Regions from separate parts of the Providencia sp. PROV003 genome, predicted to be linked through region 2. Evidence: predicted binding sites of a transcription regulator. Region 2 holds the regulator's gene; the other holds the start of a gene.
What was found. Region 2 encodes LexA, which represses DNA repair genes until DNA is damaged. Its sites were predicted from a motif close to TNCTGTATGTACATACAGNA; they were not measured.
Positions count from the first base shown of each region.

Region 1: the regulator LexA is predicted to act here: its motif matches at 851-870, upstream of mutH (DNA mismatch repair endonuclease MutH).

Region 1 is NZ_CP096369.1:2,134,063-2,140,222, reverse strand. It holds gene sgrR (HTH-type transcriptional regulator SgrR) at 1-163, opposite strand, end outside; gene mutH (DNA mismatch repair endonuclease MutH) at 1,103-1,786, shown strand; gene M1F14_RS09680 (TerC family protein) at 1,863-2,594, shown strand; gene M1F14_RS09675 (Pathogenicity locus) at 2,591-2,839, opposite strand; gene M1F14_RS09670 (alpha/beta fold hydrolase) at 3,003-3,878, shown strand; gene M1F14_RS09665 (acetoin reductase) at 3,944-4,723, opposite strand; gene M1F14_RS09660 (SDR family oxidoreductase) at 5,077-5,331, shown strand; gene speB (agmatinase) at 5,491-6,160, opposite strand, start outside.
Region 2 is NZ_CP096369.1:246,802-252,961, forward strand. It holds gene M1F14_RS01020 (fimbria/pilus outer membrane usher protein) at 1-265, opposite strand, end outside; gene M1F14_RS01025 (fimbrial protein) at 359-955, opposite strand; gene zur (zinc uptake transcriptional repressor Zur) at 1,895-2,410, shown strand; gene lexA (transcriptional repressor LexA) at 2,608-3,225, opposite strand; gene M1F14_RS01040 (diacylglycerol kinase) at 3,361-3,735, opposite strand; gene plsB (glycerol-3-phosphate 1-O-acyltransferase PlsB) at 3,862-6,160, shown strand, end outside.

The DNA.
Region 1 (6,160 bases), 1.9 Mb from region 2:
AACTAAGCCAACCATTAGATTGCATATTATTAAGTAGTGTACGAACGTGACGTCTAGAGCAAAACAAGGTATCTGCAATATTTTGCAGAGTAGTTTCACTATCTTGCCCCTGAAAGTGTTGCCAAAGGCGGATGAATTGGTTTTGTAAGCGTGAATTAGACATAAAAGAGGAACTCCGGCAAAAAATGCATCAATTTTAATTTTCTAAAACCAAGCGATAATAGTTAGCAGTAAGTAGCTCGTTTGGTTTGCATATTGCTGACCAACTCCCCCATTTAGAGTAATGGTGTTTTATCACCAAGCCGGTTCGCCGGCTTTTTTTTGCCCTGTTTTTTCAGGCTTCACTCACTCTTCCAACCAGATACTTGTGTTCGCCCCCAAGCTACCTTCCCTCGTCGTCTCGCTATGGCGCAAACTATTTAGAGGTTAGCTATTTGCGTATTATTTATTATCGATATAGTCACAATTCTACACTTCACTTAAATAATTATACCGTAAGAAACTCACTGGCAAGTAGTCTTTAAAAAGTAAATCATTCATAGTTATAAACAGCCAAAGCCAATAATATGGATGTTATTCACTTTTTCTGTGGATATCTATGTTAACAACCCTATGGTAATCAGGGTATATCCCCAGCGCCTTTTTTTATCAAAAAAAAACAGAAACTAATAAACATTGGTAAATCAATCAAATAAAATCAAAAACACCACTTTATCCACTGGTTAATTTTTTAACTAAATCGCTTAGGAGTCTAACTGAACAAAGATCAAACAACGAGGTATTTATCCACAACATATGCGCTTAACTCACTCGTTTTTTGTGATAAACTTCAAAAAAAACGTTTCGTCAAGCCTGTAAATGCACACAGTGCTCCCTATTTTTAACAGTTATCCAGAAATCCTGTGGATAACCTAGTGCATGATCCTGTGATTATCTTGGGAGGAACTTTAATAACCTCTAAAATCGTTTTTAATATACGTAAATAACTAATGATATTATCATATATTTCATATAGTTAAAATTTATAGCTATAAAGTGTTATACTCACCTCATTCAGCAATTTATTTTTGTTCGTTTTTTACACACTAATACCCAAATCATGATGCCATTTATACCACCGCAACCACCTGAAAACGAAGCAACCCTTATGAATAGGGCTCAAGCACTCGCGGGCTATACACTGGGTCAGCTCGCTCAAATAGCCAATATCCCAATCCCCCCTAATCTTAAACGAGACAAAGGTTGGGTTGGGATGTTATTGGAGTATTTTTTAGGTGCCAGCGCAGGTAGCAAAGCAGAACAAGATTTCGCTCATATTGGTATTGAATTAAAAACCATCCCAATTGACCGCCACGGCGTTCCATTAGAAACCACCTTCGTTTCTGTAGCACCATTAACGGGCAACAGTGGTTTAACATGGGAAAATAGCCATGTACGCCGTAAGCTATCGCGAATTTTATGGTTCCCAATCGAGGGAGAAAGACAAATCCCTCTTGCCCAACGGCGCGTCGCTAACCCCTTAATTTGGAGCCCTTCTCCTTTTGAAGAACAATTGCTACGGCAAGATTGGGAGGAGTTAATGGACCTCATCGTGTTAGGTAAAGTAGAAACCATTACGGCACGGCATGGCCAAGTACTACAAATTCGCCCCAAAGCAGCAAATAATAAAGCACTAACTGAAGCGATTGGTGAATTTGGTCAACCAATCATGACATTACCACGTGGTTTTTACCTTAAGAAAGATTTCACTGCGCCTTTATTAGCGCGGCATTTTAATCTTGCTTAACAACCCCCATCGCCTGTACCAAAGCAGACGATAAACAATTATCACTGTTTATTTATTTGATTTAGAAGGTACAAAGATGTTTGAGTGGATATTGGACCCTAATGCGTGGATGGCACTGGCTACACTAACAATATTAGAAATTGTATTAGGCATAGATAATATTATTTTCCTCAGTATTGTCGTCAGCAAGCTCCCTGCCCACCAACAAAATAGTGCAAGGCGCACTGGGCTGATAGCAGCAATGGTAATGCGTCTTGCGTTACTTGCCTCAATAGCTTGGTTATCACGACTCACCACACCACTTTTTAGCATTGCTGAGCATATGGTATCTGCCCGCGATTTAATCTTGTGTGCAGGAGGCATTTTTCTCATTTGGAAAGCTAGCCAAGAGATTTTCGACACTATTGAAGGGGAAGATGAAAATAGTTTTGCCAGTAAGCGCATTAGCTCATTTTGGGGGGCTATCGTACAAATTGCTTTGTTAGATATTATTTTTAGTCTAGATTCTGTGATCACGGCCGTTGGGCTGTCAGATCACTTATTCATCATGATGGCGGCGGTAATTATTGCAGTATTAATTATGATGGTTGCCGCCAAACCTATTGGGGAGTTTGTTGACCGGTATCCGTCAGTGAAAATTTTAGCCTTATCCTTTTTAATATTAGTCGGTTTTACGCTGATACTCGAAAGCGTCCAAGTCCATGTATCAAAAGGCTATATTTACTTTGCTATGTTCTTTTCAATGGCAGTACAGGTACTTAATATTTTACGCAGTAAAAAATGGAAAACAAAACATCCCCCCCATTAACTTGATGTTCCAAGCGCTTGCTTTGCTGCCAAGATAGCCCCCTCAACGGCTTTCTTGGCCTGAGGGCTATTTTTCCAACAACTTGAGCCTGTTAATGCGGCTCCTGAAATTAAAATTTCATCATAAGAAGCTTCACTTAATTGAGCTAATGAGCTAAACCCCATTTGCTCTAAGCGGCTTATCACCATGGGACCAACCCCTTTAACAGCCAATAAAATTTGCTTTTCTGACTCGGAAAATGCCATATCACCCTCTTTATACTAATTACCCAATAATTATTTAAGCTAATATTTTGCAATTTACCTCTTTAATACTTTAAAATCGCAATTATAACAATGCCAGTTTGAATAATTATTAACTGACCTATCTTATCACCCAGCCCAAACTTGCTTTATCTTAGGAATTCATATGTATAACGTTCCAGTGACCAATCTACATCAACATACGATGACGTTAGCCGATGGTCGTCAATTGTGTTGGTTTGAATCAGGCCCCAAAACAGGTTTCCCCGTGATTTTTTGTACTGGAGCAGGTATGAGTGGCACATTGGGCTTTGGGTTAGATTTACTGCAACAATTAAATATTCGCTTAATTGTTCCTGAACGCGCAGGGCTTGGGGGCTCCACCTTCCAAACAAAAAAATCATTAAAAAGTTTTGCTATGGATATCCAAGCGCTTTTAAATGAGCAATCTATTGATACCTTTTCTGTAATTGGCTTTTCCCAAGGTGCGGTCTTTGCGATGGCCATTGCCTATTATTGCCAGCCAAATTCACTGTCTATTGTTTCTGGGCAAGACCAATTTGAATACCCAGATACTCGCGCAAAATTAACGGCCGATGTTGTGAATATGCAGGAACAAGCGCTTAATACGCCTGATAATTTATCCGATTGGCTACTTAAGAATGTAACAGGAGAGTGGCTATTAGCTTTTATCCTCAATTGCAGTGCAGAAATAGACCAACAACTGTACAATGAAGAACAATTTCTTGCAGCCTATACAAGTTGTATTCAGCGCGCTTTTACTCAAGGTAACCAAGGATATGTACAAGACTTATTAATCACCTTGCAAGAATGGGGCTTTACCCCTGAAAATATTCAATGTCCTACCTCCTTATGGTACGGCGAGTTGGATATGAGCACAGTACATTCCCCTGATTTTGGTGAAGTGTTGGCCAGCCGTTTTTTAAACTGCAACCGCTACTTATATCCTCAAGAAGGCGGTTCATTGCTTTGGACACAAGCAGACGCTATTTTAACTAATATTAAGAAGCAAGCCGCTTAATGAAAAAAGCCGCGCTGAATAAATCAACGCGGCTATCAGTTCAATTTTGATATCACATATGTGAATTAGCGATAAACAATCCCGCCATCAGTCAAAATTGATTGCCCTGTAATATAATCAGAGTCATCGCTGGCTAAGAATGCCACTAAACCTGCTACATCATCAGGGGTTTGAGCACGACCCAGTGCGATACCCTCAACATATTTTTTGTAGGTTTCGCCTTTTGGTGCCCCAGTGATTTCTGCAAAGCGTTCGTCAATCTCAACCCACATATCTGTACCCACAATACCTGGGCAATATGCATTCACCGTAATACCTGAACTTGCATATTCTTTTGCCGCCGTTTGAGTTAACGCACGAACCGCAAATTTAGTTGCTGAGTACACACCTAACATAGCGAAACCATCGTGGCCTGCAATCGAGGAAGCATTGATGATTTTACCTTTATGCTTACGCTCTTTGAATTTCTCGCTAGCCGCTTGGATGCCCCACATAGTGCCATCTACGTTAATTTTGAAGATTAAATCCATATCTTCTTGGCGAACATCAGCGATTGGCTTAACTTGAGCAATCCCTGCATTGTTGATCATTACATCGAAACCACCTAACTCAGCTTCTGCATGAGCTACCGCAGCAAATACTTGGTCACGTTGACTGATATCTGCGGCAAATGTTGTCACTTTACGACCTAAGGCTGCAATTTCTTTTGCAACATCTTCAAGTTTATCTTTTTTCAAATCCACCAGTGCGATATTGGCACCTTCTTTTGCTAAGCGTAATGCAATACCGCGACCAATTCCTTGTGCCGCACCAGTAACTAAAATGACTTTATTATTTAACGCCATACTGTTCTCCTACTGAATAATAGTCAAAATGACTAGTCCACCATTAACAATAAGTTAGCAATAATAACAATAAGTTACAAAGTAAAGATTTTCTTCTGTCATTCTCTATTTGTTAGATATATTTAACTATTAACTTGATAAATACTTTTGATTTTCCAAAGAAAAAGGGATAAATAATGAAATTCAAAGATGATTGTTAATAAAAATCATTATCAATATAATAAACAAAAAATGCGATTTCTTGTATTATGTTTAATTAATACACAATTAATTGAAATTTAAAATCGAATTGGGGCTCATACGTTTCAATTATTCTCTCAGTTCCACCCTGGCGTTTCCCTATATACCGATTAATGTTAACGATTTCAGTAACATTAATCTTCTCAGATAAGAATATTCGGGCAAACGTCATTCTACCCGGTGGGGTAAATACCGATATGGCAGGCAACCAACAACAACGTGAATGGGCAGCAAATTTACACGCGATGAAACGGTTAGCTGAACCTGAGGAAATCGCATCCTCCGCGTTATTTTTAGCATGTTCACTATCAAGTTTTATAACCGGAACATCATTATATGTGGATGGAGGCGTTTCCGTATGCAAATAAGACTTTTTAGGAGAAAAAAGTTAATCCGTTTTAGGAAAAAATGCAAAACCAAACCGCAGCGCCATTTTAAATAAAACCTCATACAAGCATAGCGTTGGTTCGCAACCTAAAAAAAGCCACCGAGTTGGTGGCTTTGATTCTAAAATAGAAATAAATACATTATTCTTTAGATGCTTGGATATATAACATTTCCAATGCAATGGATGCCGCCGCTAATGCAGTAATCTCAGATTGGTCATAAGCGGGAGCCACTTCCACTAAATCCATACCCACAATATTTAATGGCTGTAAACCACGCAGCAATTTCAATGCACGGTCTGAGGTTAAGCCACCCACAACAGGTGTCCCTGTTCCCGGTGCAAACGCTGGGTCAAGACAGTCAATATCGAATGTCAAATATACTGGCATGTCACCAACAATATCTTTAATCTGCGCGATCATGTCATCTACTCCACGATCGTTGACTTGCGCTGCATCTAACACTGTAAAACCGTTGTCACTATCGTGCTCAGTACGAATACCGATTTGCACTGAACGGGTTGGGTCAATTAGCCCTTCTTTCGGCGCATGATAGAACATAGTGCCATGATCATACTGGCTGCCATTACCATAAGTGTCAGTATGAGCGTCGAAATGCACTAATGCCATTTTACCAAAGTGTTTTGCATGAGCACGTAACAGCGGCAGTGTCACAAAATGGTCACCGCCAAATGTTAAGCAACGTTTACCCGATTCAAGTAGCTTTTCCGTATGAGCTTGCAGTTTATCGCACATGTCTTGAACATCACCGAAAGCAAACACAACATCCCCACAGTCAACCACCTTTAAA
Region 2 (6,160 bases):
GAGATATTTTATCGTCATAATCAGGTGTAAAAAAAATAATAGGTTGCTCCATAGAAATTTTAACTCTATTAACAGATACCGCTAATGAGTAATTTCCAGGAGGAATATAATTTGCGTGAGAGAATTTACTGAAGTCGACATTTTCAGTGCTGTCTGTTTCAAGAAAGTCCGTGTTAAAATCAATAGCCTCTTCGGAAAATACAAACATCGGCGTTAATATTAAAAGCATTAATTTTGTAATTAAATTGAGTCTTATGCTTTTCATTTAATTATGCGCCTATCAAACAAAGTAAAAAGGTATAGAAACATATGGCCTTCCATACGCCACATGTTTCTATTTATCTAACTCAAATAAGTCTTATTGATATACGATTTTGAAGTTAGCAACAGTATTGAAACTACCCGTTGTTGCTTTAGCGTTAGCATCTTCATTACCTTTAACATATGCTGCAAAATGTAGAGTTGTTTCTTTGCCATCTCCTGCATTTAACGCATAACCGTCACCAGTACCTGGGAATGCTTTACCAAATTCAACAACTTTGTCTGCACCGTTAGTAATTACGATACCTGCGTTTTTAACTTTTCCGCCTAAACCAAGTAATTCACCTGTAAAGCCTTGGAATCCAGAGATTGTTGGACCAGTAAACGTGATTTTTGCGTTTTTGTAAGTTTCAGTTGAACAATTTTTCAATACGATATCGAAATCTTTGCTGTCTGAACGATATTGGTTTGATGTCAGTTCATGTAATGCGATTTCACCAAACTCAACTAGTTGTTTTAGGTTATTTGCATCAATTGAACATGGAACATCGTTAATGAAACCAGTGAAACGGATTTCACCTTGTGAGCTTTCTACTGTTTTTGCTGGAACGACAGGATCTTCAGCTAATGCAGCTCCAGAGAAACCAATCCCAAAACCAATAGCTAGAGTTAATGCTAATTTATTCAATTTCATAAACATTTCCTTAAATAAGTAGGAAGGATTTTCCTCTTTCTGATTTTTATTGATAATTTGCGCTTATCAGTAAAGTTTTTCAGCACTCCAGCTTTATAAACTTCTTTCAGATTAGAGGGTTATATATAAATAAGGTCCTTCTCATTTATCATCTTTTTTAAAAACGTAAATCCATTACACTAGTTTTCTTGCTTTTTAATTAACAACTCAATTTTCGCTGTAACTTTTAAAAATTGACGTAGAAAACTAAATGAATATTTATACATACGCTTCAATTCTTTCTGATGTCAATTCTACAATCTCAATATATATTGTCAAAAATCACACTTGAGGTGAGTTTATATAGAATAATAACCCTATATTCACTTAAATATAAAATAAAAAACCAAAACAACTCATTTATATATGAATCAAATATGTCATTTAGGAAAATTTATATAAAATCTTCACTTTCTATTTATAAGATTTTCAAAATATTTCAAAATAAACAAAATTAGCCACTAAAATATAAAACTATACAGCAGAGGAAATTAATATATTTAATCTATAAATAGTAACTTAATTGAACAAAATCCAAGGAAAAAAAATTTTATCACTCATTTATAGGAAAAATAAAATTTCAGATAAGATAAATCTTAATTAAAATTTATATCAAAAGGTAACACTTAGTTTCAAAGAATTGTTTTAGACTAGTTACCCTTTTAAAAATTAAATGTTTAATTTTTGTTATTTATATATTGATAATGCTGTATATAAAAATATCTTCTTTATCTCCTTCATGAGTTATAAATTTTATTTTTCATTTTTTTATCTAACAAAGCTTAGCTAGATAGCTGTCTTCATCCTTTCACTTTTTCTTTTCAAGCTATTTCAGTCAGAAAACTATGATAAACTTGTTACCATAGTTGATACTTTGTTTTCGAAGTTGGGGTCAGTAAAATGAAAAAAATGAATGAAGATAAGATACTGGTAATGGCAGAACGCATTTGCCAGTCAAGAGGCGTTAGATTGACTCCACAGAGAGAAACTGTATTACGCCTTATCGCGCAACAACACGGTGCTATCAGTGCCTACGATTTATTAGACTTATTACGTGAAGTTGAACCACAAGCAAAGCCCCCTACCGTTTACCGTGGGCTTGAGTTTTTAATGGAACAAGGCTTTATTCATAAAATAGAGTCAACCAACAGTTATGTCGTTTGTCACCACTTTGATAACCCTAGCCATATTTCAGTGATGTTAATTTGTGACCACTGCGGTAGCGTAACTGAAAGTGATTGCACAACCATTGAAGCCGCTATTATCAGCCTAGCGGAAACCAACCAGTTCCGTTTGCGTCATACTGTGGTTGAAAACCATGGCTTATGTAAAAACTGTGATGAGATTGATAGCTGCCAAGATCACGCACATTGCCACCATGACCATCAACAGCCTATTACTACAAAGAAAAAGTAATAAATAGAAGTGGTAGAGTTAACGGTGTTGCTTATATAAGAAAAGAATATTCGATGAGATGCAAAGAAAAGAGACAAAAGAAAAGGAACAAGTAAAGCAGGCAGATCTCTACACATCAATTTGAAATCTGCCAGCAATCATTGAATTATCAAACAAGCAGCGTCAACTTACCGCTTACCAACCTGATAATTTAAGAATTAATACCAATCACTATTGCGGATCACGCCAACCGCTAAACCTTCAATTGTGAAGCTTTGTTCGCGTAAATCGACAATAATTGGTGCAAATTCAGGATTTTCAGCAATTAACTCAACACGATTACCTTGCTGTTTAAAGCGTTTAACAGTCACTTCATCATCAATACGCGCAACAATCACTTGGCCATTGTGTGCATTTTGTGTTTTATGAACCGCTAGTAGGTCACCATCCATAATACCGATGTCTTTCATCGACATACCATTCACACGTAATAGAAAATCTGCGTGAGGTTTGAAGAGTTCTGGATCAACTTGATAGTGACTTTCGATATGTTCTTGCGCTAATAAAGGTTCGCCAGCGGCAACACGCCCAATCAAAGGTAGCCCTTGATCATCAGCTTCTTCTTCAAGAAGCAAGCGGATACCCCGTGATGCCCCAGAAACAATTTCAATTACACCCTTGCGAGCCAAGGCTTTTAAATGTTCTTCTGCCGCATTAGGCGAACGAAAACCCAGGCTTGCTGCTATTTCAGCACGTGTAGGAGGCATACCCGTCTGCGAAATGTGATCACGCACCAGATCATAAACCTGCTGTTGTCGAGCCGTCAGTGCTTTCATTCCGTTCCCCTGTTTGTTTATACAGTCAGACTGTGAGTATATACAGGTAAATGAAGATTTGGAACAGTTAAATTGCTGAATTTAGGCATTTGTTATCGATTGACTTCTTTTTCGACTTTAAACTGTTTTTATTAACTAGCTGGCAAAATAACGTTGCCATAAAACCAGAGCCCAAATAAAAAGTGCTAAACCAATACTGACAAACACTGCGGCAGAGCCTATATCTTTCGCGCGGCCTGAAAGCTCATGGTATTCACTACCAATACGGTCAACAACAGCTTCTACGGCACTATTTAATAGCTCAACAATCGCCACCAGCACCACTGAACTAATTAGCAGTATTCTATCTATATAACTGATATCTAAGAAAAAGGCGATAATAATCGCAATTACTGCTGCAACAGATTCTTGACGAAAAGCCGCTTCGTTTACCCAAGCGGCTTTTAGCCCTTTAAGGGAATATCCCGCGGCTTTAATTACACGGGTAAAGCCCTTAGTTTGACTTGCCATATTTATTCCTTAAAAAATACAAACAATAATCGATTTTTACGGTCAAAGTGAATTGTCAGTAACAGATCTGCCAGTAGATTTCTGGTATGATTGCGCAGCATTGTTAACAAGAGGCTATAATCATTTATGTCACTATGGCGTAAAATATATTACAACACGTTGAATTTACCACTTAAATTATTGGTAAAAAGTAAACTAATTCCATCGGACCCCATTGCAGAGTTGCAGCTTGATACTAACAGGCCAACACTGTATGTATTGCCTTACCACTCTAAGTCCGACCTCCTAACGCTACGGCATCAATGCTTGGCTATCGGTTTACCTGACCCTTTGGTTGATAACGACATCAATGGCACTAAGCTCCCTGCTTATGTGTTTATCGATGATGGCCCTCGCGTATTTCGCTATTATTCACCGGACCCGCGTAAAGATTCCGTCAAAACATTCCATGCTTATTTAGATTTGCACAAAAACAACCCTAATCTAGATATTCAAATGTTACCCGCGTCTGTAATGTTCGGGCGCTCTCCTGGTCGTGAAGGGCATACCCCTGCACCACCACTGAAACTATTAAATGGGGTGCAAAAGTTTTTTGCTATCCTGTGGTTAGGTCGTGACAGTTTTGTTCGCCTATCGCCACCCGTTTCTATTGGGAAAATGGCTCAGGACCACGGTACTGACACCATTATTGCCAATAAACTGGCACGTGTCGCCCGTATTCACTATTCACGCCAGCGCCTTGCTGCGGTTGGCCCGAAACTGCCGGCCCGCTATGAACTATTCAATAAGCTTCTGACCTCAAAAGCAATTGAAAAAGCCGTCGAAGACGAAGCACGCAGTAAAAAAATTCCATTGAAAAAAGCGCAGCAAAACGCAGTGAATATGATGGAAGAAATTGCTGCGAACTTCTCCTATGAAGCCGTGCGTTTAACTGACCGTGTGCTCAGTTGGACATGGAACCGCCTCTATCAAGGTATTAACGTGCAGCATGCTGAGCGCGTTCGCCAATTAGCGCAAGATGGTCATGAAATTGTGTATGTGCCCTCCCACCGAAGTCACATGGACTACTTACTGCTCTCCTATGTTCTTTACCATCAAGGTCTCGTTCCACCGCACATTGCTGCTGGTATTAACCTAAACTTCTGGCCTGCCGGTCCGATTTTTCGCCGTCTTGGCGCATTTTTTATCCGCCGTACTTTTAAAGGCAACAAATTGTATTCCACGGTTTTCCGTGAATATTTAAGTGAACTGTTTGCTCGTGGTTACTCTATCGAGTATTTCGTTGAAGGTGGGCGCTCCCGAACAGGCCGTTTATTGCAGCCCAAAACCGGGACACTATCAATGACGCTGCAAGCCATGCTACGTGGCGACTCACGCCCTATTACTATTGTGCCTATCTATATTGGCTATGAACACGTAATGGAGGTAGGGACCTACGCAAAAGAACTGCGCGGGGCAGAAAAAGAGAAAGAAGGTTTATTTTCCATGATCCGCGGGTTGCGCAAACTGCGTAACTTAGGTCAAGGGTATGTGAACTTTGGTCAGCCAATTTCTCTTTCTCATTATCTGAACCAGCGTGTCCCAGATTGGCGTGACTCAATTGATCCAATTGAGCCACAGCGCCCATCGTGGCTAAACCCAACAGTTAGCTCGTTAGCGGATAACATTATGGTAAATATCAATAATGCTGCCGCCGCTAACGCGATAAATTTATGTGCAACGGCTTTACTGGCCTCACGCCAACGTTCATTAACACGTGAACAACTCATTGAGCAAGTGGAATGTTACCTGCAATTATTACGTAATGTGCCGTATACGCCTGATGCGACAACGCCTAATAAAACGCCGGAACAACTGCTCGAACATGCATTGCAGATGGATAAATTCGAGGTAGAAAAAGACAGCATGGGGGATATTATTATTCTTCCTCGCGAAAATGCCGTTTTAATGACCTACTACCGTAACAATATCCATCACTTACTGGTACTACCGTCATTAATAACCAGTATTGTGCTGCATCATGAACGCATCAGCCGTCAAGAAATTTACTATCAAGTGAGCCAAATCTACCCGTTCCTAAAAGCAGAATTGTTTATGCGTTATAACGATGAACAGCTGCGTGAAACGGTAGATACTCTAATTGATGAACTGAATAATCAAAAGCTTATCTGCTTAAGAGACGACGATATGGTAGTGTTGAACCCACGCCGTATTCGTCCATTACAGCTCTTAGCAGCAGGTGTCCGTGAAACACTACAGCGCTACGCAATCACGCTGTCATTACTCAATGCCAGCCCTGAAATCAGCCGTAATACGTTGGAAAAAGAAAGCCGCATCCTTGCTCAACGCCTTTCTGTGCTGCACGGTATTAACGCCCCTGAGTTCTTTGATAAAGCAGTGTTTTCAACTCTCGTTGAAACGCTTA